3 regions of the Vibrio celticus genome follow, and region 3 is predicted to be linked to each of the others. Evidence: predicted binding sites of a transcription regulator. Region 3 holds the regulator's gene; each other region holds the start of a gene.
The links. The regulator CRP, encoded in region 3, controls carbon source genes, mostly activating them, when cyclic AMP is high. The targets are predictions, from matches to a motif close to TGTGANNNNNNTCACA.
Positions count from the first base shown of each region.

Region 1: recB (exodeoxyribonuclease V subunit beta) is a predicted target of CRP. The motif match lies at 4,659-4,674, and genes of this name have one in related genera.
Region 2: rppH (RNA pyrophosphohydrolase) is a predicted target of CRP. The motif match lies at 5,460-5,475, and genes of this name have one in related genera.

Region 1 covers NZ_AP025463.1:2,819,703-2,827,784, reverse strand. The annotation lists gene OCV19_RS12725 (TDT family transporter) at 1-755, shown strand, start outside; gene recC (exodeoxyribonuclease V subunit gamma) at 883-4,359, shown strand; gene OCV19_RS12715 (hypothetical protein) at 4,366-4,527, shown strand; gene recB (exodeoxyribonuclease V subunit beta) at 4,769-8,082, shown strand, end outside.
Region 2 covers NZ_AP025463.1:3,016,054-3,024,135, reverse strand. The annotation lists gene lysS (lysine--tRNA ligase) at 1-1,303, shown strand, start outside; gene vpsR (cyclic-di-GMP-binding transcriptional regulator VpsR) at 1,575-2,909, shown strand; gene OCV19_RS13580 (DUF1127 domain-containing protein) at 3,479-3,730, shown strand; gene OCV19_RS13575 (DUF6482 family protein) at 3,945-4,256, shown strand; gene mutH (DNA mismatch repair endonuclease MutH) at 4,345-5,010, opposite strand; gene rppH (RNA pyrophosphohydrolase) at 5,627-6,145, shown strand; gene ptsP (phosphoenolpyruvate--protein phosphotransferase) at 6,148-8,082, shown strand, end outside.
Region 3 covers NZ_AP025463.1:298,044-306,125, forward strand. The annotation lists gene astD (succinylglutamate-semialdehyde dehydrogenase) at 22-1,479, shown strand; gene OCV19_RS01340 (DUF1338 domain-containing protein) at 1,693-2,484, shown strand; gene crp (cAMP-activated global transcriptional regulator CRP) at 2,669-3,301, opposite strand; gene OCV19_RS01350 (phosphoribulokinase) at 3,541-4,410, opposite strand; gene OCV19_RS01355 (YheU family protein) at 4,488-4,700, opposite strand; gene OCV19_RS01360 (hydrolase) at 4,796-5,788, opposite strand; gene OCV19_RS01365 (TIGR02444 family protein) at 5,996-6,466, opposite strand; gene OCV19_RS01370 (ABC transporter ATP-binding protein) at 6,463-8,082, opposite strand, start outside.

The DNA of each region.
Region 1 (8,082 bases), 1.1 Mb from region 3:
TCGGCAGTGTGGTACCAACATTTGCAATGGGGTGTATGGTGGTGTCAGCGTCTTTGGCGCCAATCTCTCAGTTCTTACAAGAAGCTATGTGGTTGGCTTCTGTGGCTTTGCACGTTGTGTTTCTAATGAGCTTTTTGTACCACAGAGCTAAAAACTTTGAGATTCACCACATGGTGCCAAGCTGGTTTGTGCCACCGATCGGTATTATCGTCGCTGACGTCTCTTTCTCAGGTAATCCAGTTTTAGAGCCAGTAGCTAACGCGACTTTGGTATTCGGCTTATTGGTTTACGCAGTAATGCTACCAATCATGGTTTACCGTTTGATCTTCTCTCACGAAGTGCCAGATGCTGCAAAACCAACCATTGCGATTATGGCAGCACCGGCAAGCTTATCTCTGGCGGGTTACTTAACCGTTACTGCTAGCCCTTCACCTGTGATCATTGGTTTACTATTTGGTATTGCAGTGTTGATGACGTTTATTATCTATATGGCGTTTTTCAAACTACTTCGTCTTCCATTTAGCCCTGGTTATGCAGCGTTTACCTTCCCAATCGTGATTGGTGCAACAGCCTTGTTCAAACTGGCTGCGTGGATGCAAGCACAAGGTATTGAAGCGCATTACATCAATCAAGTGTTTGGCTTAGCGTATCTAGAATTGATTGTGGCAACGTTTGTAGTGGGTTATGTGGCGGTTCGTTATTACATGAATTACAAACCTCACCGTGTTCTAAGCGCGGTAGGCAGTAGATTGTAAGAAGCAATAGTTCAAAAGATAAACGGACCTTAAGTTTTCAGTATTTCATAAGCTTATATTCCTAATCCAAACACGGCACTTATGCTAATCTGGCTTTATATTTTGGCAAGATTAGCGTGAGTGCACTTTGTTTACTGTTTACCATTCCAATAAAGTTGATACTTTAAAAATCCTTCTCGTTCACTTAATCAAAAGTGATCCTTTAGCCAATCCTTTCGAAAAAGAGCAGATCTTGGTTCAGAGCCCAGGTATGTCTCAATGGCTTAAGATGGAACTCGCCAAAGAGTTTGGTGTAGCAGCAAATATAGACTTTCCTCTTCCAGCAACCTTCATTTGGGATATGTTTACCCAAGTGCTTCCTGATGTGCCTAAACGCAGTGCTTTTAACAAAGAAGCGATGACGTGGAAGCTGATGAGTTTGTTACCCGCTAAGCTTGACCACCCTGATTTTTTACCTCTACAACGCTACCTTGAAAACGACGAAGATGATTCGAAGTTGTACCAATTGGCAGAAAAAATTGCCGATATCTTCGATGGTTACTTGGTGTATCGACCTGAATGGATGGCGATGTGGGAAGCGGGAGAGCCCGTTGCAGAACTTATCGATGATGAGGGACAACAAGAGCACCCTTGGCAACCGATTTTGTGGCAAGCACTCTATGAGCAAACCCTGTCTCAAGGCCAATCAAAATACCACCGTGGCAATTTGTACCACGACTTCATTGAAGCGCTAGCTAATCAACAAGGTAAATTGCAACATCTGCCTAAACGCTTATTTGTGTTTGGTATCTCTTCGTTGCCTCCTCGTTACATGGATGCGTTGAAAGCACTCGGTGAGCAGATTGATGTGCACTTGATGTTTACCAACCCTTGCCAACATTACTGGGGCGATATTCGCGACCGTAAATATTTGGCAAGAGTTGAAGCCCAGCGTCGTAAGCAGTTTGCGTTGGTTGATGGTTTACCTAAATTGGAGGGTGAAGCTTCACCATTGAAAGATGGCATTGAAGCTAATATTGAAGACGAACTGCATACCAGCCAAGCCGTGGGTAATAGTTTACTTGCGTCTATGGGGAAACTGGGCAGAGATAACCTGTTTTTACTATCTCAATCAGACTGCGAAGAGCATGAGTTCTTTATTGATGTTGAGAGAGATAACCTATTGCATCAACTGCAAGCCGATATTCTCCAGTTAGAAGAACATCAAGACGACCACATATTAGATTCCAGTAACCATAAACAGGTTGTTGAACTTGGCGATCGCTCTCTGACCGTACATGCGTGTCACAGCCCAATGCGTGAGGTTGAAGTCCTTCATGATCAGCTGTTGGCGATGTTTGATGCCAACCCGACCCTGAAACCACGCGATATCATCGTGATGGTGTCTGACATCAATGCCTATAGCCCAGCGATTCAGGCAGTATTTGGTAATGCCCCGGGTGAGCGTTATATCCCTTACTCGATCTCAGATAGAACCGCCGACCAAGAAAGCCCAATCCTGACCGCCTTCATGCAGTTGGTCGCACTGCCGAATACGCGTTGTTTAGCGTCTGAGTTGCTAGAGTTGTTAGAAATCCCTGCAATGATGGCACGCTTTGGTATTGATGAATTTCAATTTGAGCAAGCCAAGCAGTGGGTTGAAGAAGCGGGTATCCGTTGGGGCGTCGATTCTTCTACGGCAACCGAGTTTGATTTGCCTGCCACGGAGCAAAATACTTGGCTGTTTGGTATCCAGCGCATGCTATTGGGCTACGCGATGTCGGATTCTGCAGGTTTGTTTGAAACTGAACACTCTCCAATTGCTGCTTATAACGAAGTTCAGGGCATTAACGCCGAACTTGCAGGTAAGTTAGCGCACTTTATCGATCGTATCGCTCATTACCGTCAACGCCTTACTGAGACCCAATCTATCGACATGTGGCGTGAAACCTTGCTGCAAATGATTGATGATTTCTTTGCGGTTGAGTTAGAAGGTGAGGTGGTGCTTAAGTCGATTCGCGATGCACTTTCTCAACTGAATGAACAGCTTGATGATGCCTTGTACGAACAAGAGCTATCGCCAAGCATTATCTATCAGTACTTGAATAATAAACTGTCGGGCGCGCGTATTAGTCAGCGTTTCTTAGCGGGACAAGTTAACTTCTGTACCCTGATGCCGATGCGTTCTATTCCGTTCAAAACCGTTTGTCTATTAGGCATGAATGATGGTGTTTACCCGCGCTCAATGCCACCAGAAGGGTTTGATTTGATGAACGGGCGCACTCGTCCCGGAGACCGTTCTCGTCGTGATGATGACCGCTACCTATTCTTAGAGGCGATGTTGTCAGCGCAAGAATGTTTGTACATAAGCTATGTCGGCCGTTCGATTCAAGATAATACTGAGCGAGTGCCGTCGGTATTGGTTTCAGAGTTGATTGAGTACTGCCAGCAGAACTATTGCCTAAGTGCAGATCAAGCGCTACCAAGTGATGATTCTGGTATCAAGCTGACTCAAGCGATCAGTTTTGAACACACCATGACGCCATTTAGCCCGGCTGCCTTTACTCAAGGTGATTCAAGCCATGTGCTGAGTTACGCCAAAGAATGGCTTCCTGCGGCTAACCGTTCCGGTGAACGCAGTGGTGAATTCAATCGTGCCTTGGATGACTATTTGCTTGGTGCGACCTATCCATTGGAATTGGATTTGGTTGAGCTGCAGCGTTTCTGGCGCTTGCCAGTGCAATACTTCTTTAATCGCCGCCTAAAAGTGGTGTTTGAGCCCCCGCTTCCGGTAATGGAAGACGATGAACCGTTCGTGCTTAATGGTTTAGAAAGTTTCCAACTAAAAGACGCTTTGCTTCAAGTATTACTCGATCATCCTGAAGGGGCGGATGAAGCGGTTCGCTTGTTTGTCTCTGAGCAAAAAGCTCAAGGTCGATTACCGGTTGGCGCTTTTGGTGATATCGAATTTGAAACCAACCGCGTTCAAGCAGAAGACTTAGCCAAAGAGATTCGATTTGTAAGTGGGCAGCCACAACAAGATCTCGAGGTAAATATTGAATTTGACGTACTAGGTGAGGGCAAACCGGTTCGTTTGATGGGTTGGCTGACTCAAAACTATCAATCGGGTTTAGTGCGTTTCCGTAGTGGCAAAATTCGCTCGCAAGATTACTTGGCTGCGTGGGTCGATCACTTGTGTTGTGCGGTGATGGGGCACGGCAAAACGACTCATATTATTGGCTATGACAGAAAAGAAGGCGTGGTTCACCAAACGCTACAACCTATCGGCGATGCGCAGCAGGCGAAGAGTTTATTAGCTGAGTTAGTGCGACTGTTCTATCAAGGTATGACTGCACCACTGCCGTATTTCCCGAAAACCGCCTTAGCCGGCGTTGAAGCGGGCTTTAGCCGTGGTAAATGGGTCGATGATGAAGAGAAGTCGCTCAAGAAAATGGCCGATACTTTTAATGATAGCTTCGCTTTCACGGGCGAGGGTCGAGATACCTACATCTCGCGTATTTGGCCTAAGTGGGACGAGGAGCTGGCGGCTGAGTCGCGTATGTATTCAACGCTTGTGTTACAGGCGGCTAGGTTGGCGGCTGCCGATCTGGAAGATCAGGAGTAAGTGGCTGTGATCGACAAGATCAGTAGCGTGTGCGCTGAATTAATGAAAAACGAAAGAGAGTCGCTGGTAAGCATTTGGGATGCTTACTTTCCTGGTGAAGGGAATCAAAGTGAAGAGAAGCAAGGTACAGGAAATAAAGTGGCCGCCAGTAAATCATTATTAGTGTAGGGCGTTCGCTGTACGGCCACAGGTCAGAGGGACCATTATTCTGTGGTTCAAAGTAACGCCATAAAGTACAAAACTCGTACGCGCTCCTGAACTCGTGGGCGCATAGTAGCGAGGCGATCTGAATTGATCCGTGAGAGAGATCGCACAAACTATTAACAAATTAGCGTAGGACGTAAATTGAATGACGTTTTCCACGCTAGGTCACATTTGTAACAACATATCTATCAGAAGGCAGTAAGGCATGACGACCACAAGCAGTGTTCAGGTAATTGCTCCACAGACACTCAATACCATGACGTTTCCACTTCATGGCGCGCGTTTAATTGAAGCATCGGCGGGTACAGGTAAAACATTTACCATTGCTGGCTTGTACTTACGCCTACTGCTTGGGCACGGCACGGCTGCACCACAAGGTGAGCTTACAGAAGCTACCCGACACCACGAGCCGTTAACCGTAGACCAAATTCTGGTGGTGACCTTTACCGAAGCGGCAACTGCAGAGCTCAAAGACCGCATAAGGAAAAAAATACGCGCTGCATATATATCATTTCGTAGAGGCGTTTGCGTTGACTCTAAAGATCAATTTATCAAAGACTTACTTGAAGAATACGATGATGCCAAGAGAGCATCCGCAGCCATAACATTGCTTAATGCCGAAAGGCAAATGGACGAAGCCGCGGTATACACCATTCACGGCTTCTGTCAGAGAATGTTGACTCAAAATGCCTTCGAGTCTGGAAGCCGTTTTGATAATGAATTTGTGACCGATGAAAGTCATTTGAAAGCGCAAGTGGTTGCTGACTACTGGCGTAAGCAGTTTTACCCGCTGCCGATTCAACTGGCAGGTGAGGTTCGTAATATTTGGGGCTCACCGGCTGCGTTATTAGCTGACGTAAATCGTTATCTGACGGGTTCTCCATTGAAGCTAACCGTAGAAGCGATGTCGGGTGACTTACAAACTCTGCACAAGCAGAACCTAGACAAAGTGAAGCAACTCAAAGCGCTGTGGTGTGAGTCTGCTGCGGACTTTTTGGCTTTGATCTCAAGTTCAGATGTGAACAAGCGCAGTTACACCAAGAAGTCTCTGCCAACATGGTTAGAAGCGGTCACAGCATGGGCGCAGAGCGACACCCATGATTACCAGTTCCCAGATAAACTAGAGAAGTTCTCTCAAGCTACTCTAATTGAAAAAACACCGAAAGGCACTGTACCTCAGCACGCAGTTTTCGAAGCGATTGAGGACTTCTTAAATTCTCCTGCAAACCTGAAAGCCCCGTTATTGGCGCATGCGATTACTCACTGTCGAACTATTCTAGCCAAGGCTAAACAGCAGAAGCAGTGGTTATCATTTGATGATTTGCTGACTCAGTTATCTGCATCGATTGATGTCGATGAGCAATCCTTGCTGGTGGAAAGAATTCGCACCTTATACCCGGTGGCGATGATCGATGAATTCCAAGATACCGATCCGCTGCAATACAGTATTTTTAGCCGAATCTACCTCGATAACCCGCAGTGTGGTCTGTTTATGATCGGTGACCCGAAACAGGCTATCTACGGTTTCCGTGGCGCGGATATCTTTACTTACATCAAGGCAAGAAACCAAGTTAGTGCTCACTATACGTTAGGGACTAACTGGCGTTCGAGTGCTGATATGGTCAGCGCGGTAAACCAAGTGTTTATGAATTCGGACAGTCCGTTTATCTACGACCAAGACATTCCATTCTTACCCGTTGCTGCCAGTCCATCGGCTGATAAGCGCCAATGGGTAATGAATGGTGAAACTCAGCATGCACTCACCTTTTGGCTACAAGAGGCTGAGGGCAAGCCGTTACCAAAGGGCGAATATCACAAGGCAATGGCTGAGGCGACGGCGAGTCAAATTCAAACCATTCTGACCGCTTCTCAAAACCAGCAAGCCTATTTTGATAACGGCAAAAAACAGCATGCCGTGAATGCGGGTGATATTGCTGTCTTGGTTCGAACCGGCAGTGAAGGTCGTCTGATCAAGAACGCGCTGTCTGAGCAAGGCATTGCAAGTGTGTATTTGTCTAACCGAGACAGTGTATTCACCAGCTTGGTTGCGCAAGATATTCAACGCTTGCTGCAAGCGGTGCTGACACCTGAAAATGACCGTGCATTGCGCGCGAGTCTAGCCTTCGAGTTATTTGCTCTAGATGCGGCTTCATTGGATGAGCTTAATAACGATGAAGTGGTGTGGGAAAACGTGGTTAACGAATTTCGAGAATATCGTAAGTTGTGGCTGCAGCGTGGCGTGCTACCAATGCTTCGTAGCGTCATCAGCAAGCGACATCTCGCGGAACGTTTACTGGAAGAAGAAAATGGTGAGCGCTCACTTACCGATTTAATGCACATTGGCGAATTGCTGCAACAAGCAAGACAAGAGCTCGATAGTGATTATGGTTTGTTGCGTTGGTTAGCAGAAGCGATTTCCGATGCTCAAAATGGTTTAGGCGGCAGTGAGGATGACATTCAGCGTCTTGAGTCAGAGAGAAACTTGGTTCAAATCGTTACTATTCACAAATCGAAAGGTTTGGAATATGACTTAGTATTCCTCCCATTTGTCGCGAGTTACCGAGAAGCGAGCGAAGGCAAATTCTACGATCATGATTCAGATACCACAGTACTGGATATTACAGGTAGTGATAGTGCTTTAGCGCAAGCCGACAAAGAGCGACTGGCGGAAGATTTACGTTTGATTTATGTAGCGTTGACTCGTGCGGTTTATGGCTGTTTCATTGGTATGGCGCCACTGCGTAAAGGGCGTTCAACCAAAGAGCCGACCGGCGTGCATTTGAGTGCGATGGGCTATTTGGTTCAAAACGGTCAAGAGCAAGGTATTGCCGAATTGCATCAGGCTCTTGCAGCCATTGAGGACAAGAACTCCAGTGTGCTGCTAGCCGAAACTCCAACCGCTCACGAGCAAGTGTTTGTACAAACCGAGCAAGTGAGCGAAGACTTACATGCGAACGAGCTCAAGGCTTCAATCGACAGGGCTTGGCGTATCACCAGTTACTCGGGGCTTGTAAAGCAAGGCAGTCACGGTGCGAGTCATGACGCGACCATTGAGGTGTCTGGCTTTGATATTGATTCGGCTGATGAGCAGGATGAGTCTGAGTTGATTGAGCCTGAACGCTCTATATTTACGTTCCCTCGTGGTGCTCGTCCGGGTACTTTCTTGCACACCTTGTTTGAGGAGGTTGAATTTACCGAGCCAGCAACCAGTGAACATAACACGCAAGTAATCACTCACTTATTAGAATCAGAGCAATATGAATTAGAGTGGCTACCTGTGCTTCAGCAACTGGTCGATACAGTGCTGAACACCGCATTAGACGGCAAGAACTTAAAACTAAGCGAGAAAGACTCAACACAACGCTTAGTTGAGATGGAGTTCTTACTGCCAATTGAAGTATTGGCCTCATCAGAGTTGAATCAAACCATTCAATATCATGATCCATTGTCAGCCAAAGCGGGCGACCTAGGTTTTCAAACCGTGCAAGGTATGTTGAAAGGCTTCATCGATTTGGTGTT
Region 2 (8,082 bases), 900 kb from region 3:
TCGTGTTATGGCGAAGCGTGGTCCATTCCTTGCGATTCAAGAAACTTCTGGTCGTATCCAAGCATACGCAGCGAAAGACGTACAAAAAGTACTGAAAGAGAAGTACCAAGGCCTAGATATCGGTGACATCATCGGTGTTAAAGGTGCGCTTCACAAATCAGGTAAAGGCGACCTTTACGTGAACATGGAAGAGTTTGAATTGCTGACTAAAGCACTTCGTCCTCTACCAGAGAAGTTCCACGGTCTAACTGACCAAGAGATGCGTTACCGTCAGCGTTACGTTGACCTAATCGTGAACGAAGATTCTCGCAATGCATTTATCGTGCGTTCTAAGCTTGTATCTTCAATCCGTAACTTCATGAGCGCGAAAGGCTACCTAGAAGTTGAAACGCCAATGATGCACGTGATCCCGGGTGGCGCAACTGCACGTCCATTCATCACTCATCACAATGCACTAGACATCGACATGTATCTACGTGTTGCACCAGAGCTTTACCTTAAGCGTCTAGTGGTTGGTGGTTTTGATCGTGTATTCGAGATCAACCGTAACTTCCGTAACGAAGGTCTATCTCCACGTCACAACCCAGAATTCACAATGATGGAATTCTACCAAGCGTACTCTGACTACAAAGACCTTATGGATCTGACAGAAGAGATGCTAAGCACGGCAGCAATGGACGTTCTTGGTTCTACTTCTATGCCTTACGGTGACGAAACGGTTGAGTTCGGTGGCACTTACGCTCGCATGAGCATGTTCGATGCAATCAAACACTACAACCCTGAGCACGCTGAGATTCAAGCGCTAACAGAAGCAGACCTACAAGACCGTGAGAAGATGGTTGCTATCGCAAAATCTGTACACGTAGACGTAGAAACGTTCTGGACATGTGGTCAGCTTCTAGAAGAGATCTTTGGTGAAACGGCTGAGCCTCAGCTAATTCAACCAACGTTCATCACTGGCTACCCAGCGGACATCTCTCCTCTAGCACGTCGTAGCGATGACAACCCATTCTTCACAGACCGTTTTGAGTTCTTCATCGGTGGCCGTGAAGTTGCGAATGGTTTCTCTGAGCTTAACGATGCACAAGACCAAGACGAGCGTTTCAAAGCGCAAGTTAACGCGAAAGACGCGGGTGACGACGAAGCGATGTACTACGATGCAGACTACATTACTGCACTAGAGCACGGCCTACCGCCAACAGCAGGTCAAGGTATCGGTATCGACCGTCTAGCAATGCTATTTACAAACACGCACACAATCCGTGACGTGATCTTGTTCCCGGCAATGCGTCCACAAGCGTAATTCTCGCTTATAGGGCGTAACAGCCTATGTAATTAAAAAGCCACCTTCGGGTGGCTTTTTCTGTTTTTGGGCTTCAAAACCTAGTCTGTACCGCACTCTTGATTCGAAAAATCGTTATTTCTGACATAGTCTTACTATTGAGACATAAAATCTAAGATAGTCTCACTACTATACGCCTCTGCGCTGAATACGATCTCGCGGCATTTTGTCGAACGATGAAGCAGTGACTCGTATTAGCCTGATTTAAATAAAAATAGAATAAGGAAGAAGGATGGGAACTCAATTTAAGATGGATTCCTTACCAGGTTCTCTTATCGTCGTTGGTGGTGCGTACGAACCCTGGTTATCAGTGTTAGAACAAGTGGGTTGGCAGTGTACCCAGTGTGCAGATTTACGAAAAGCCGATGCCTTGATTGCTGATATTGGCCCATGTATTGGTATTGTCGATCTTAGTCATGATGAGTTCAGCCTCAACGGTATTGCTAACCTTGTGAGCAATAACAAGCAGGTGAGATGGCTCGCCTTTATCCGTGAATCTCAATTAAGCTCTGATACGATCTGCCAGTTTATCGTTAACTTCTGTATCGACTTTTTCACGGCGCCAATCCCAGACGCTCAGTTACTGAGTACCATTGGTCACCAATTGGGTATGCTTAAGCTTGAGCAGAAGGTATGGCCAAACTACGGCATCAATAACAACATGGGTCTTCTAGGCGATTCTGTGGCCGTGAAGCGCTTGAGAGACCAAGTGAAGCGTATTGGGCCGACGGATGTCAGTATCTTGATTTATGGCGAGAGTGGGGCTGGTAAAGAGACGATTGCACGCTCGATTCATCAAAATTCGTCGCGAGCACAGAAACCATTTTTAACGGTTAACTGCCGTGCCTTGTCTGAAATGAGAATAGAGGCCGAGGTCTTTGGTATTTCAGCACAGCCAGCGACAGCGCCTTGTATGTTGGAAGAAGCCGATGGCGGAACCATCTTACTTAATGATGTTTTAGCGATGCCACGCAATCAACAACTGAATCTGTTGCGCTTTTTACAAGAGGGTAAGATTGAAACCGCGAATGGACCTAAATCCGTTGATGTGCGTATTTTGGCCGCGAACTCCTCTGATATCGAGAAGGCGTTGATCGAGGGCGATTTTAATGAAGAGCTCTATCACTACATCAATGTTCTGCGTATTCATGTTCCGAGCTTAAAAGAACGTGTGAGTGATATTTCAGTACTGGCTAATCACTTTCTGCGTGAGTACTCGAAAGAGTTTAATGCTCAAGCGAAGAGCTTTTCAGACGATGCTATCCGTTCGATGAATCGCTACCATTGGCCTGGAAATGTGCGTGAGCTGATGAACCAGATTAAGCGTGTTGTGTTAATGTCTGATGCGGTGATCATTGAGGATCACCAACTCGATTTACCAAAACAGAATGATGAACGCCGAAGTTTGAAGAGTATTCGTGAGCGTTCAGAGCGCGATGCACTGCTGATTGTATTGGAGTCTTACGGCGGTCAGGTTTCGTTGGCAGCTAAAGAACTTGGCGTATCACGAGCAACTATGTACCGATTGCTCAATAAACACAGCCTAATCTCTGAGGGGGTTGTTTAGACTCTTTTCTACATGACTTTATTCAGTCACTGTAAACGAAAGGCCACGTATCTACGTGGCTTTTTTGTTTCTGAAGGATAGTCAGTTCTTTTCTAGCTCAGCCCGAAGATAGATATGCTGTGATTTTATATAATCATAGTGAATATGTTATATTTAAATGAATATGCAACTGATATTTTAGGTAAATGCATTGTTTTGAAAATGTTAACCAATTATCGGTTGAATAATATACTCACTTGGTTAGACTTTACCCGTGTGAAAGCAGATATTTAACAAAGACTTGTCTGCTTTACTTCCCCATTTCTTTTTGGATTTTTTAGTTAGTTTGGAGGCGCAAATGAAACATTTCGATTTTATACAGCATATTTGCGCGTCGTTTGATCCGTGTACTGACATGGTGACTGATATGTCACTCACATCAGCCATGGCCGATCGAAACACCCAAGATAAACCTAACTAATAGATCCGTACCCTTATTTGGCTGCGGAAAAATAGCAGCTAAGTGAGAAGCCCTCATACTATCTAACACGCTATTTTTCCTCAGTTGATTCAACAACTGGAGAGTTATTATGCGTCACTCAGTATATTTAAAATTAGCAACAGTCCTTATCCGTGCCGATGTTCGTCGTGAAGAGCGTGAATGGCAACGAAAAGTTCGTCGTAGTTCATATGAGCTGCCATGGAACAATACTCACTTATTAAGAGATATTGGTCTTGAAGCTGACGGTCGACCGATTGGTTTTTCTGAACCAGAAGTCGTCACGATTGAACGTCGAGTACGTCACCTTCGTCGTGTCTTAAGTGCGCGAATACCGACGTAATCTGCGGGGTTGATAGCACCTTTCGACCCCTAAGATAATTAACAGTGATAGTTATGGCGTCGAAAGTGCAAACTTTTGAACTAGAACTGGCCAAAAAAGAGAAGCGCTTGCTTCTCTTTTTTGCTTTTTTAAGCCGAGATTTGTGCTTTTTTAAGTCGTTATCTAGTAAAGGAAAAGAGTTCTACTAAGCTTTATAGAGCAAGGGAGGCCGGCTATGCAAAAGCATCAATTAGACATGTGGTTACATGGAGAGCACAAAGACTCTTATCAAACACCGAAAGTGTACGTTATTGGCTGTTCTGATATTTCAGAATATCTATTGGCGGTGGAGTACAAACACAAGCTAGAACCGGTAAAGCAAGACGGCGAGCCGCTTCACTTTGGATCCTTGGATCAAGTGAAAGAGGAGTTACTCCGACTCGGCTTTGAAAAGGCGTATCTTCGCTTACACAACGCCTATGATGAGTTTGGTAATGAGCCAAGCCAAAGCTACTGCGATATTGAACTGGCGCTCAAACCTCATTAAGAGGCGTTTGTAGCGCGAGATTAATTCTAATTACAGACTGTTTTGTAACGCACTGATAGTTTTGGCTATCGAGGCTAGATTTAACGATCTATGCGTAATGTGTTGTCAGCAATTTGTGGGTGAATTGAGTTCGTAGATAGAAACCGCGTGGTTTGGTTTTGATAGGTTTTCCACTTGCACCGTAAGCTTCCGTTAACACACGACTGTTAGCAGCCTTCGGACGTAAATGCAGTGCTTCACCGTGTCTTGCTGTTATCTGTTCAACATTGCCTAACACGATCAACTCCATCAGTTCTTCCCAATCTCGTTTCAAGAGTTCATCTTCCGCTTGGCTAGGTGTCCATAATAATGGGAATCCTACATGCCTCTCCGCTAGCGGGATCTCTCTTTCTCCCTCGACAGGGATCCACAGTACCTTGGACAGCTTGTTTCGAACGTGACTGGTTTCCCAAGTTATGCCTTGCACACCCATCAAAGGCGCAACACACACAAAGGTGGTTTCGAGTGGCTTGCCAGAGTAGCCAATCGGAATGCTTTTTAGCTCGATCCCGAGCTTGGCAAAATCTTGCTCTGGTTTACTGCCTGCAGGTGCACCCAAGTGCCATTCCAATAGCTGCCCAACCCAGCCTTTATCACGCTTAAGGTCGTTTGGCATCACCATCTCGGCTTCGTCGGCGAGTTCTTTAAAGGTCATTCCGGCGATGGCATACGCGCGCTCTAACAGCTCTTGTTGTGTTTGTGGTTCTGGTTTCATAATAAAAGGTATGATCAAAAAAACGATTTTATCAGAAGTTATCACCAAATGACGACTGGTTAAGAAATGATCTCCTTGCGAGAAAAGGGATCAAACTCAGGGTTATCCACAGGACATAAAGGTAATTAATTGAAATATTAATTTAGTGGATAAATAAACAGGGGTTTATGGTGGATAAAATGCTTGCCAAATGGGGTTCAAAATGAATCTTTCACTTGGTAGTGTGGATAAACATCGGAGTGGTTGATCTTTAACCATGTCGAATTTCTGAAAGATCTTTTACATTTCCAATGTTTTTTAAAACTAAGATATTATTTTAATTGATTGATTTATATGAAGATAAATTAAGTTTTATTGATTTGTCGTTTTTTGTGTTGATGAATCTATGGATTAAAAAAAACGATTGCGGGTAATTCTTCACATAGTTATTCACAGAAAAGGTGAATAAATGTGGTCTATGTCTCACTATTGTGTGGGTAACTAGAATTTGAGCAAAACTTATCCATATCTTTAGTTATTATTCATAAATATAGCGCTTATCACGTCACTAAGTTTGCTCCGATTGGGGATATGTGGAAAAATCAGAGTAATTAAAAATTTAGATAGAGGTTGGCCAGTGATAGATGGCGATGGTTACCGATTAAATGTTGGTATTGTAATCTGTAACAACCATGGTCAGGTCTTCTGGGCTAAACGATACGGGCAACATTCATGGCAATTTCCTCAAGGGGGAATAGATGAAGGTGAGACTCCGGAACAGGCAATGTACCGCGAGTTGTATGAAGAGGTTGGCCTTACTAAAAAGGATGTAAAGATCGTCGCGACAAGTCGTCATTGGTTACGCTATAAGCTACCCAAACGACTGGTTCGGTGGGATTCTAAACCTGTCTGTATTGGACAAAAACAGAAGTGGTTTCTTTTGCGCTTAGATTGCGATGAATCGCATATCAATATGCAGCGTGGAAGTACACCTGAGTTTGATGGTTGGCGTTGGGTGAGTTACTGGTACCCAGTTCGACAAGTTGTTTCTTTCAAGCGAGATGTTTACCGTCGAGCGATGAAAGAGTTCGCATCTTTAGCAATGCCGTTTAAAGAGCGAAAAATAAAAGGAAAGCGCAAATTGCGTAGAGGTTAAGCATGCTCAGTCAACTAAGGGAAATAGTTGAACACGTATCAAGAGTTGAAGATGTGTCGACGGCTCTTGATGTTTTGGTGAAAGAGACATGCAGTGCGATGCAGACGGAATGTTGCACCGTGTATTTGGCAAATAATGATATGCAGCGCCTTGAGTTGATGGCAACTCAAGGCCTGATCTTCAAAGGCAATAGCATTCACATTGGTTTTGACGAAGGTCTGGTTGGCCTTGTTAAAAGAAGTGCTGAACCTATCAACCTTGCACAAGCATCTGCTCACCCTGCTTATAAGTTTTTTCCAGAGCTTGGAGAAAACGTCTATCACTCTTTTCTCGGTACTCCGATTATCCACCGCAAGCAAGTACTCGGTGTATTGGTCATTCAACAGAAGACTCCGCGTTTATTCAGTGAGATGGAAGAATCTTTCCTTGTCACGCTCTCAGCACAACTTGCCGTTATTGTGGCGCACGCCCAAACTCAAGGTCATTGGCTGTTAGAGCAACAGAAGCTACCTGCGACTAAAGGTATTGCAGCTTCATCGGGCGTGGCGATTGGTGATTTATGGTGGGACAACACCCAGCCTGAACTTACCGATGTTTATCCTGCTTCGACGCTCAATGTAGAGAGAGAGCATGAGTTGTTGGCGGTAGCGGTTGAAAATGCCCTCAATGACTTTAAGCGCATGCGAAAGCGCTTAGATAGCGAAATCAATAAAGACGCATTAGCGATCTTTGACCTGTTTACTCACTTACTCAACGATCCTATGTTGCGTAAGGATCTAAAGAGTCAAATTCAGAAAGGCGATAAAGCCGATTGGGCATTAAGACAAGTGGTTGAGAGCTATTCGAACCGCTTTGCTCGTATGTCTGATGTGTACCTTCGTGAGAGAGCACAAGACATCCGAGAGCTCGGACAAAGGTTGCTCTATTTCCTCCATAACTCTGAACATGAACTCCGCACATTAGATAAGCCGATTATTCTAGTGGTTCGTGAGTTAACCGCTTCGGTATTAGCGTCTATTCCAAAAGAAAAGCTATTAGCTGTTATTTCCTTGGAAGGGGCGGCGAACTCGCATGCAGCGATTTTGTCTCGAGCGCTTGGCATACCTTCAGTCATGGGGGTAAATCTCAATCTAGCTCAAGCTAATGGCAAGCAAGCGATTGTAGATGGGTACAGCGGTGAGATCTTTATTGAGCCGACGAAGAACCTACTCAAAGAGTATCAAGGGCTGATTCTGGAAGAGAGTGAGCTCTCTTCTATGGTCAACCGAGAACTGTATCTTCCGGCAAAAACCCAAGACGACAAGCAAGTCGAAATTCTGCTTAATGCGGGTTTGAGTGCAGACACTAACATCGCTATCAACCAAGGTGTTGATGGAGTAGGGCTGTATCGAACTGAAATCTCTTTCTTGTTGCAGCAAAGGTTCCCGTCAGAGGACGAACAATTCAAGCAGTATCGTTCTGTGCTGGCAAGCTACCCAGAGAAACAAGTGGTGATGCGTACACTCGATATCGGTGGTGATAAGGCCTTACCTTATTTTCCTATCGAAGAGGACAATCCATTCCTTGGTTGGCGTGGTATTCGTTTTACGCTCGATCATCCAGACATCTTTATTATTCAGTTACGTGCCATGCTACGTGCGAGTTGTGAAAGCCATAACTTGAGTATTTTGCTGCCGATGATCTCAGGTGCTCAGGAATTGGATGACGCGCTACAGCTGATTGAACAAGCGTATGATGAAGTGCATGAGCTTGATAGCCGAGTGCGTATGCCTCGCGTTGGTATCATGATTGAAGTGCCATCGATGCTTTACATACTGCCGTTGATTGCGGATAAGGTCGATTTCGTTTCAGTCGGTACCAACGACTTAACCCAATATTTATTAGCGGTTGATCGGAACAATTCACGAGTATCCGATGTCTACGAATCCATGCACCCT
Region 3 (8,082 bases):
GAAGATTTTAAGGATAGAAGTATGACTCAGTGGATAGCAGGACAGTGGGTGGCAGGTCAAGGTGACGCCATGACATCAGTAAGCCCATACAACAATGAAGTAGTGTGGCAGGGTGATAGCGCAACACCAGCACAGGTTGAATCTGCAGTAGCAGCAGCTCGTGAAGCCTTCTTGGTTTGGAAAAAACTGAGCTTTGCAGAGCGTGAAGCGATCGTGTTGAACTTTGCTGAGAAAGTTAAAGAGAACAGCGAAGAAATCGCACAGATTATCGCGAAAGAGACGGGCAAACCGATTTGGGAAACTCGCACTGAAGCGGGAGCGATGGCGGGCAAGATTGCTATCTCAATCCGTGCTTACCATGAGCGTACCGGTGAAGCTTCTCGTGAAGCGGCAGGCAACCAGATTGTACTGCGTCATCGTCCATTAGGCGTGATGGCGGTATTTGGTCCTTATAACTTCCCGGGTCACTTACCAAACGGTCATATTGTTCCTGCATTGCTATCGGGTAATACCGTGGTATTTAAGCCTTCAGAGCAGACACCTTGGACGGGTGAGTTTGCGATGAAGCTATGGCAAGAAGCGGGTCTTCCTGCTGGTGTAATCAACCTAGTACAAGGCGCTAAAGAGACAGGTATCGCACTAGCCGATGCCAAAGGTCTTGATGGCGTGCTGTTCACAGGTAGTGCTAATACTGGCCATATCCTGCATCGTCAATTCGCGGGTCAACCGGGCAAGATGCTAGCGCTAGAGATGGGTGGCAATAACCCTATGGTGATCAGTGACCAATATGGTGACGCAGACGCAACGGTATACACCATTATCCAATCGGCGTTCATCAGTGCGGGTCAACGCTGTACATGTGCTCGTCGCCTGTATGTGCCTGTTGGCGAGAAGGGTGATCTGCTACTCGATAAGCTGGTCGCAGCGACGCAAAAGATTCGTGTCGATCAGCCATTCGCTGAACCAGCACCCTTTATGGGGCCGCAAATCTCTGAAGCTGCGGCTAAGTTCATTCTGGACGCGCAAGCGAATCTACAATCGTTAGGCGGTGTCAGCCTAGTAGAAGCAAAAGCGGGTCAAGCGGCGTTTGTTTCTCCGGGTATTATCGATGCAACCAACATTGCTGAACTGCCGGATGAAGAGTACTTCGGTCCATTGCTACAAGTTGTTCGTTACCAGTCACTAGAGCAAGCGGTTGAGCTAGCTAACGACACTCGTTTTGGTTTATCTGCTGGCTTAGTATCAACAGATGATTCTGAATGGGAATACTTCGTTGACCATATCCGTGCGGGTATTGTTAACCGTAACCGTCAGCTAACAGGCGCAAGTGGTGATGCACCATTTGGTGGTCCGGGTGCTTCAGGCAACCTACGCCCAAGTGCTTACTATGCGGCGGACTACTGTGCTTATCCTATGGCTTCAATGGAAGGCGGTGAAACTCAACTTCCAGCAACGTTTAGCCCAGGTATTGAGCTTTAATTTAGGCTAATGAGTCTTAGGCTCATGCGTTAAGCTTGAAAGAGGGAGGTGGTGTTATCACTTCCCTTTTCCACCACGTCCGACACCTAGATTGGGCGGTAGATAATAATAGAACAAGTATGTCACAGGCTGATGGCTGCTGACTCTGTGTCTCAGCTTCTCCCTCTCTAATCCAAATTACTAGCTTGCTAGAACCTCTGACAAGGAGTCACCATGACGCCCGATCTACTCTTTAAATCACTATGGGACGATTACATTCACAGGCTGTGTCCATCGGCTGAGAAAGTGCATCACTTGCTGAAAGAAGATGAAGCGCTGATCAACGACCATATTGCACTGCGTACTTTTAATGTTGCCCCTCTCGGTATTGAAACACTAGCTAAGCCTTTCCTGGAACTGGGTTACAAGGCGTGTGGCGACTACCTGTTTGAGAGCAAGAAGCTAGTGGCTAAACACTACGAGCACCCAGACCCGAAGCAGCCAAAAGTGTTCATTAGTGAATTGAAGGTAGAAGAGTGTTCAAGTGACTTGCAACAGATCGTTGCGAAGTTGGTTGAGCAAGTCGACGCAACCAAACTTCAAGGTCATGAGTTCTTGTTTGGCGGTCGTCTATGGGGTTTGAGCTTCGCTGATTTCCAAGTGCTTGCAAAAGAGAGTGAATACGCGTCTTGGCTAGCAGCTCATGGATACGGTGCAAACCACTTTACGGTGAGTGTGAATCAGCTAAATAACTTCGATGAAGTACAGGCGGTGAATGACTACTTGAGCGAGTCGGGCTTCACGATCAATGCATCTGGCGGTCAGGTTAAAGGCTCTCCAGAGGTCTTATTAGAGCAATCATCAACAATGGCAGACAAAGTCCCAGTTTCATTTGTTGAAGGCAATGAGATGATTCCTGGGGGCTTCTATGAGTTCGCTAAGCGTTATGCGATGGCCAACGGTGAGCTTTACACCGGTTTTGTTGCAGCATCAGCTGACAAAATCTTTGAGAGCACCAACGGTTAAAGAAAGATACGAGCACGGATTTTGTCCTAGAGATTCGAGTACGCTTCGCTTCGAGACAGTTTGTGCTTGGAAGCTGTAGGTGTTCTATTCGCATCACGTATCTGCTCTATAGATCTTAAGAAAACAAAAAAGCCACCAAACTCGCATTTGGTGGCTTTCAAATTTTTGGCTCAGTTAATCGAGATTAACGAGTGCCGTATACCACGATAGTTTTACCGTGTGCAGAAATTAGGTTCTGCTCTTCTAGCATCTTCAAGATACGACCAACTGTCTCACGAGAACAACCAACGATCTGGCCAATCTCTTGACGAGTGATCTTGATTTGCATGCCATCAGGGTGAGTCATTGCATCTGGCTGTTTCGCTAGGTTTAGTAGCGTTTGAGCGATACGACCTGTTACGTCAAGGAACGCTAAGTCACCAACCTTTTGGCTAGTTACTTGTAGACGGTTTGCCATTTGCGCTGAAAGGCGCATTAGGATATCTGGGTTCACTTGGATAAGTTGACGGAATTTCTTGAAAGAAATCTCAGCTACTTCACAAGGAGATTTAGCACGAACCCAAGCTGTACGCTCTTGGTCTTCTTCGAACAAGCCAAGCTCACCGATGAAGTCGCCTTGGTTTAGGTAAGAAAGAATCATTTCCTTACCTTCTTCGTCTTTGATAAGAACTGCCACAGAACCTTTAACGATGTAGTACAAGGTTTCTGCCTTTTCACCAGCATGAATCAAAGTACTTTTTGAAGGGTACTTATGAATATGACAGTGTGAAAGGAACCACTCTAATGTTGGATCGGTTTGAGGTTTACCTAGAACCATAATATCTCACTTCCTCTGCAGGGTATGCTTGCCGCTTTCCGTATTTTAGCTAAGCCTGGATTGACTTGTAGGATAAGAGCACTCGTTGAGTGCTGCAAGCTATCTTGTGTTTCGTTTAAGAATAGTATCCTTTTTCAGGTACTATTTCTTGATTTTAATCGTGACCAAGCTACGATTTTTTACGCAAAATTGTGCACATGATCACGGTATGAAAAGTAATCAACCAGAATGTCGTTTTGTTAACCTATTTTTCCGGTTTCGATGAGTTGTTGCAGGATTGGCCTCACAATGAGCTCCATAGCAAAACTCATCTTGCCGCCTGGCACCACTAGCGTGTTATGACGAGACATAAACGAGCCATCAATCATAGCCAGAAGGTAGGGGAAATCGACGTTTTTGATGCCACGCAAACGTATAACTACGAAGCTTTCGTCTAAACTTGGAATCCCTTTGGCGTTGAGTGGGTTCGATGTATCTACGGTTGGAACACGCTGAAAGTTGATGTGAGTTCGCGAAAATTGTGGGGTAATGTAGTTAAGGTAATCATCCATCGAACGAACAATGGAGTCCATTACGGCTTCGCGTGAATGGCCACGATCGCGGGTGTCACGAACGAATTTTTGAATCCACTCTAGGTTTACGATAGGTACCATGCCGATCAGCAAATCGACGTGTTGAGAAACGTTAATGTCGCCATCAACCACACCACCGTGCAGGCCTTCGTAAAACATCACATCGGAATTTTCAGGGATCTCCTGCCATGGCGTAAAGGTGCCCGGCATTTGATTGTAAGGCACGGCTTCATCGAAGGTGTGCAGGTAGCTTCGTACTTTACCTGTACCTTCGTTACCGTATTTACGGAAGAACTCTTCTAGCGCACCAAAGTCGTTGGCTTGTGGACCAAAGTAGCTGATGTGCTTACCTTGCTCGCGCGCTTTACGGATCTCGACATCCATCTCTGGGCGAGTGAAGCGATGGAAACTATCCCCTTCAACCCAAGCTGCCTTCACGTCCATCATATTGAACATTTTACGGAAGGCTTCTGAGGTGGTGGTGGTGCCGGCTCCAGATGAACCCGTCACCGCAATAATTGGATGTTTAGCGGACATGACAACCCTTGTCTTTTGAGTAACTTACTTGTTAGCAATCGTTTACCACTATAACACGGCTCCTTTATGAGCGCAGCTTAGAAGCGTTTTGTGACTTGAATATCAACGGTTTCATGGAGCTCAGAAAACACGATGCTGACTTCTCCTGAAGCTAATTGATGTTTCACTTGGTCAATCTTGTTTTGCAGTGAAACCTCTACGTCGCCGTAGTCTGTGCCTTCACGCAGCACGAACTCTTTGATGAGGTTTTCCAGTGTCTCTGGCGCAATGTCTTGCCATGGGATGATCATAAATACTTCTCTCTTTTATGTTCATAGATATGTTTATTGATGTAGAAATACGTGTGCTTAGTAATGTTTTGCTTCTATTTACTAAGGCTCGGTCATTATGCCGAATCTTGGATACTTTCATAGTAGGCAGGCAAGGCTTCTTCTAACCAAAACCTTGGTTTGAGTGTGCTACCAGTAATAAACCCAACATGGCCGCCTTTTTGAAACAGTCGATAATCGATGTTATCGGGCAGAACGAATTTTGGGATCACATCATCGGTCATGAAAGGGTCGTCTTTGGCATGAATGATCTGAGTCGGCAGTTTGATCTTATTGAGCTTAGGCAGTGCAGAACATTGCGCATAATAATCTTGGGCATTTTTGAAGCCGTGCAGAGGCGCAGTGATTCGCTCATCAAACTCATACAGTTTGGTGATGTTCTTGATGGCTTCAGCGGTGATGCCAAGTTTTTCCTGTAGCAGGTTAACCTTTTTTAGCGCATTCGATTTTAGAGAGTTGAGCAGGTACTTCTTATAGAGTTTGGAGAAACCACGCTCAATGCGACTAGAGCAACACGCTAAGTCAAAAGGAGCAGATACGATTGTCGCCGCCGACAGTAATGGGTCGTCTGCGTACTCAGCCAAATAGTTCGCCAGCATGTTTCCACCTAAAGATATGCCAACCGCAACCTTAGGGTTATTCGGAAACTGGGCGTGCAAGTGTCTTAGAAAAAAGCGCGCATCTTCGACTTCACCTGAATGGTAAGCGCGAGCCAGGCGATTGGGTTTTCCACTGCAGCCTCTGAAGTGCATCATCACGGACAACCAACCATCTTTAGCAAACGCATTCATTAATCCATTGGCATAAGGGCTCTCAAAGCTACCTTCTAAACCGTGGAATAGAACGAATATCGGCTTGCTACTGCGATCATTCTTATTTGAGGTGTCACCGTCTGGTGATTCGCTCCAAGCAAGATCAAGAAAGTCACCATCGGGTGTTTCTAAGGTTTGCCAGTGAGGATGAAACAGCGCCTGCTTTCGAATAAACCGTGGCACTAAGGTTTGTAAGTGCGGATTAGAGAGACCAGCGGCTGCGGTAAATATTGTCATAAAAACGATCCATGCTTCTTTTACGGGTTTTGATAACGTGTTGAGCTTGTAACGAAACGCCCACGTTTTTATTTGAGCTTGGTTGATTCTCGGTATAAGCGCAAGGCTTTCACTTATATGAGATACAAAAACAGGCCATGGTTAACTGCTTGAATAATATCAAGGTTAAGCTTGGGTCTTGATGGAATAAAATGGAAAGAGAACGAGCTAGGGCTGTGGTGCTGGTTCAGAAAAAGCGTCGTAGAGGTTTTCTGCCCCTAATAAACGACAGTACTGAAAAGCGAGCGGTGATTGCTGATTAGCGTACAGTTGTAGGGAGTTAATACAGTCGACCAGATCGGACTGTTGTTGCTTTTCAAGCTGTAACTCAAACTGCAAGGCTTCACGGTATAGCGAGTCGACAATGTGTGCTTTGAGATGTTTACGTAGCTCTCGATAACTATGAAGCAAGGTTTCAGAGCGGCTCAAGCACTGTTGAACCTTGTGCCACTCTTCTTCAGCGAAAGACAATTGCTGCTCATCAAGCCATTTGAGAAGCAGCAGTAGATTGACGTTGCCGTGGAACTGGTTTTGCAAAGCTAGGCACGCATCCTTTACACCGCGCACACTGTAATACTGAAGGCTAAATTGCCATAGTCGTTCCAGTGTTAGTGATATTGGGGCGTGCTCTGGGCTCATAAGCTATCCATATTCTGTTCCATCTGCTCAAGATCTTCTTGAGTGGACATCCAATCCATTTCAACTTCTTCTAGCTGTGACTTACTGCTCGCTTGGAGAGCGAGTACTTTATTCAGTTTAGCCTTATTTTCAGCTTCATACAGTGATGTGTCGGATAATTCTTGCTCAGCTTCTTCAAGAGCCTGCGTTAATGTATCCATCTGCTTTTCAAATTGAGTGAGCTTTTTACGAAGTGGTGCCGTCAGTTTACGGAACTCGGCTTCTTTTCGTTTCTGCTCTTTTTTCGCTGCTGCACTGTTGGCGCCGTCTTTGGCTGGTGCCAATGCTTGTGCTTCTTTGCGCTCAACTTTCTGTTGTTCGGTTAGCCACTTGTAGTAATCGCTTAAGTCACCATCAAACGGTGCTACTTGGCGGTCGTGTACAAGGTATAAATCATCGGTAGTCGCACGCAGTAGGTAACGGTCGTGCGATACGATAACCATTGCACCTTCAAACGTCTGCAGGGCAAAAGTCAGCGCTTGACGCATGTCGAGATCCAAGTGGTTGGTTGGTTCATCGAGTAGCAACAGGTTTGGTTTTTGCCATACCAGTAGCGCTAATACTAAACGCGCTTTTTCACCACCAGAGAAGGGTGCCACTTTATCGAGCGCTTTTTCACCTTGGAAACCGAAGCTACCTAGGTAATCACGCAGTTGTTGCTCGGTGTGCTTAGGGGCAATCTGCATCATGTGTTGCAGCGGTGTTTCTTCAGGGTGCAGCGTCTCTAATTGGTGCTGTGCAAAGTAACCAATCTTAACGCCTTGCGAATAGCTCAGCTCACCACCTTGCTGTTTCAGTTCGCCAGAAAGCAGTTTAATCAGTGTTGATTTACCAGCACCATTTCGACCAAGTAGACCAATACGGCTGCCCGGCACTAGGTTCAAGCGAATCTTCTCTAGAATCAGATTGTCATCGTAACCGGCAGAGACCTCGTCCATCATCATGATTGGGTTTGGTAGTGCGTCTGGTTCTCTAAACTCAAAGCTGAATGGGTTATCAAACTGAGCAGGCAGCACTTGTTCCATTTTCTCCAACGCTTTAATACGGCTTTGCGCTTGGCGAGCCTTTGATGCTTTGTAACGGAAACGGTCAATGTAGCTTTGCATGTGAGACATCTGTTTCTGCTGCTTTTGGTACATCGCTTGTTGCAGAATCAGTTTTTGCGCTCGTTGGGTTTCGAACGATGAATAGTTACCCGTGTACTCATTGAGCTGCTGGTTTTCAACGTGCACGATGCGGTTGACGATAGGGTCTAAGAAGTCTCTATCGTGCGAGATAAGCACTAGTGTGCCAGGGTAGCTTTGTAACCAACGTTCTAGCCACATTACTGCGTCTAGATCCAAGTGGTTGGTAGGTTCATCGAGTAGCAGTAGGTCACTGCGACACAGTAGGGCTTGCGCTAGGTTTAAACGCATACGCCAACCACCCGAGAACTGAGTCAGGTTCCATGTCATTTGTTCTTGGCTAAAGCCTAGGCCGTCCAGTAACTCGGCAGCACGTGCCTTGATGCTGTAACCACCAATGGTTTCAATCTTGCCGTGGATCTCTGCTACCAATGTGCCGTTGTCGGCTTGTTC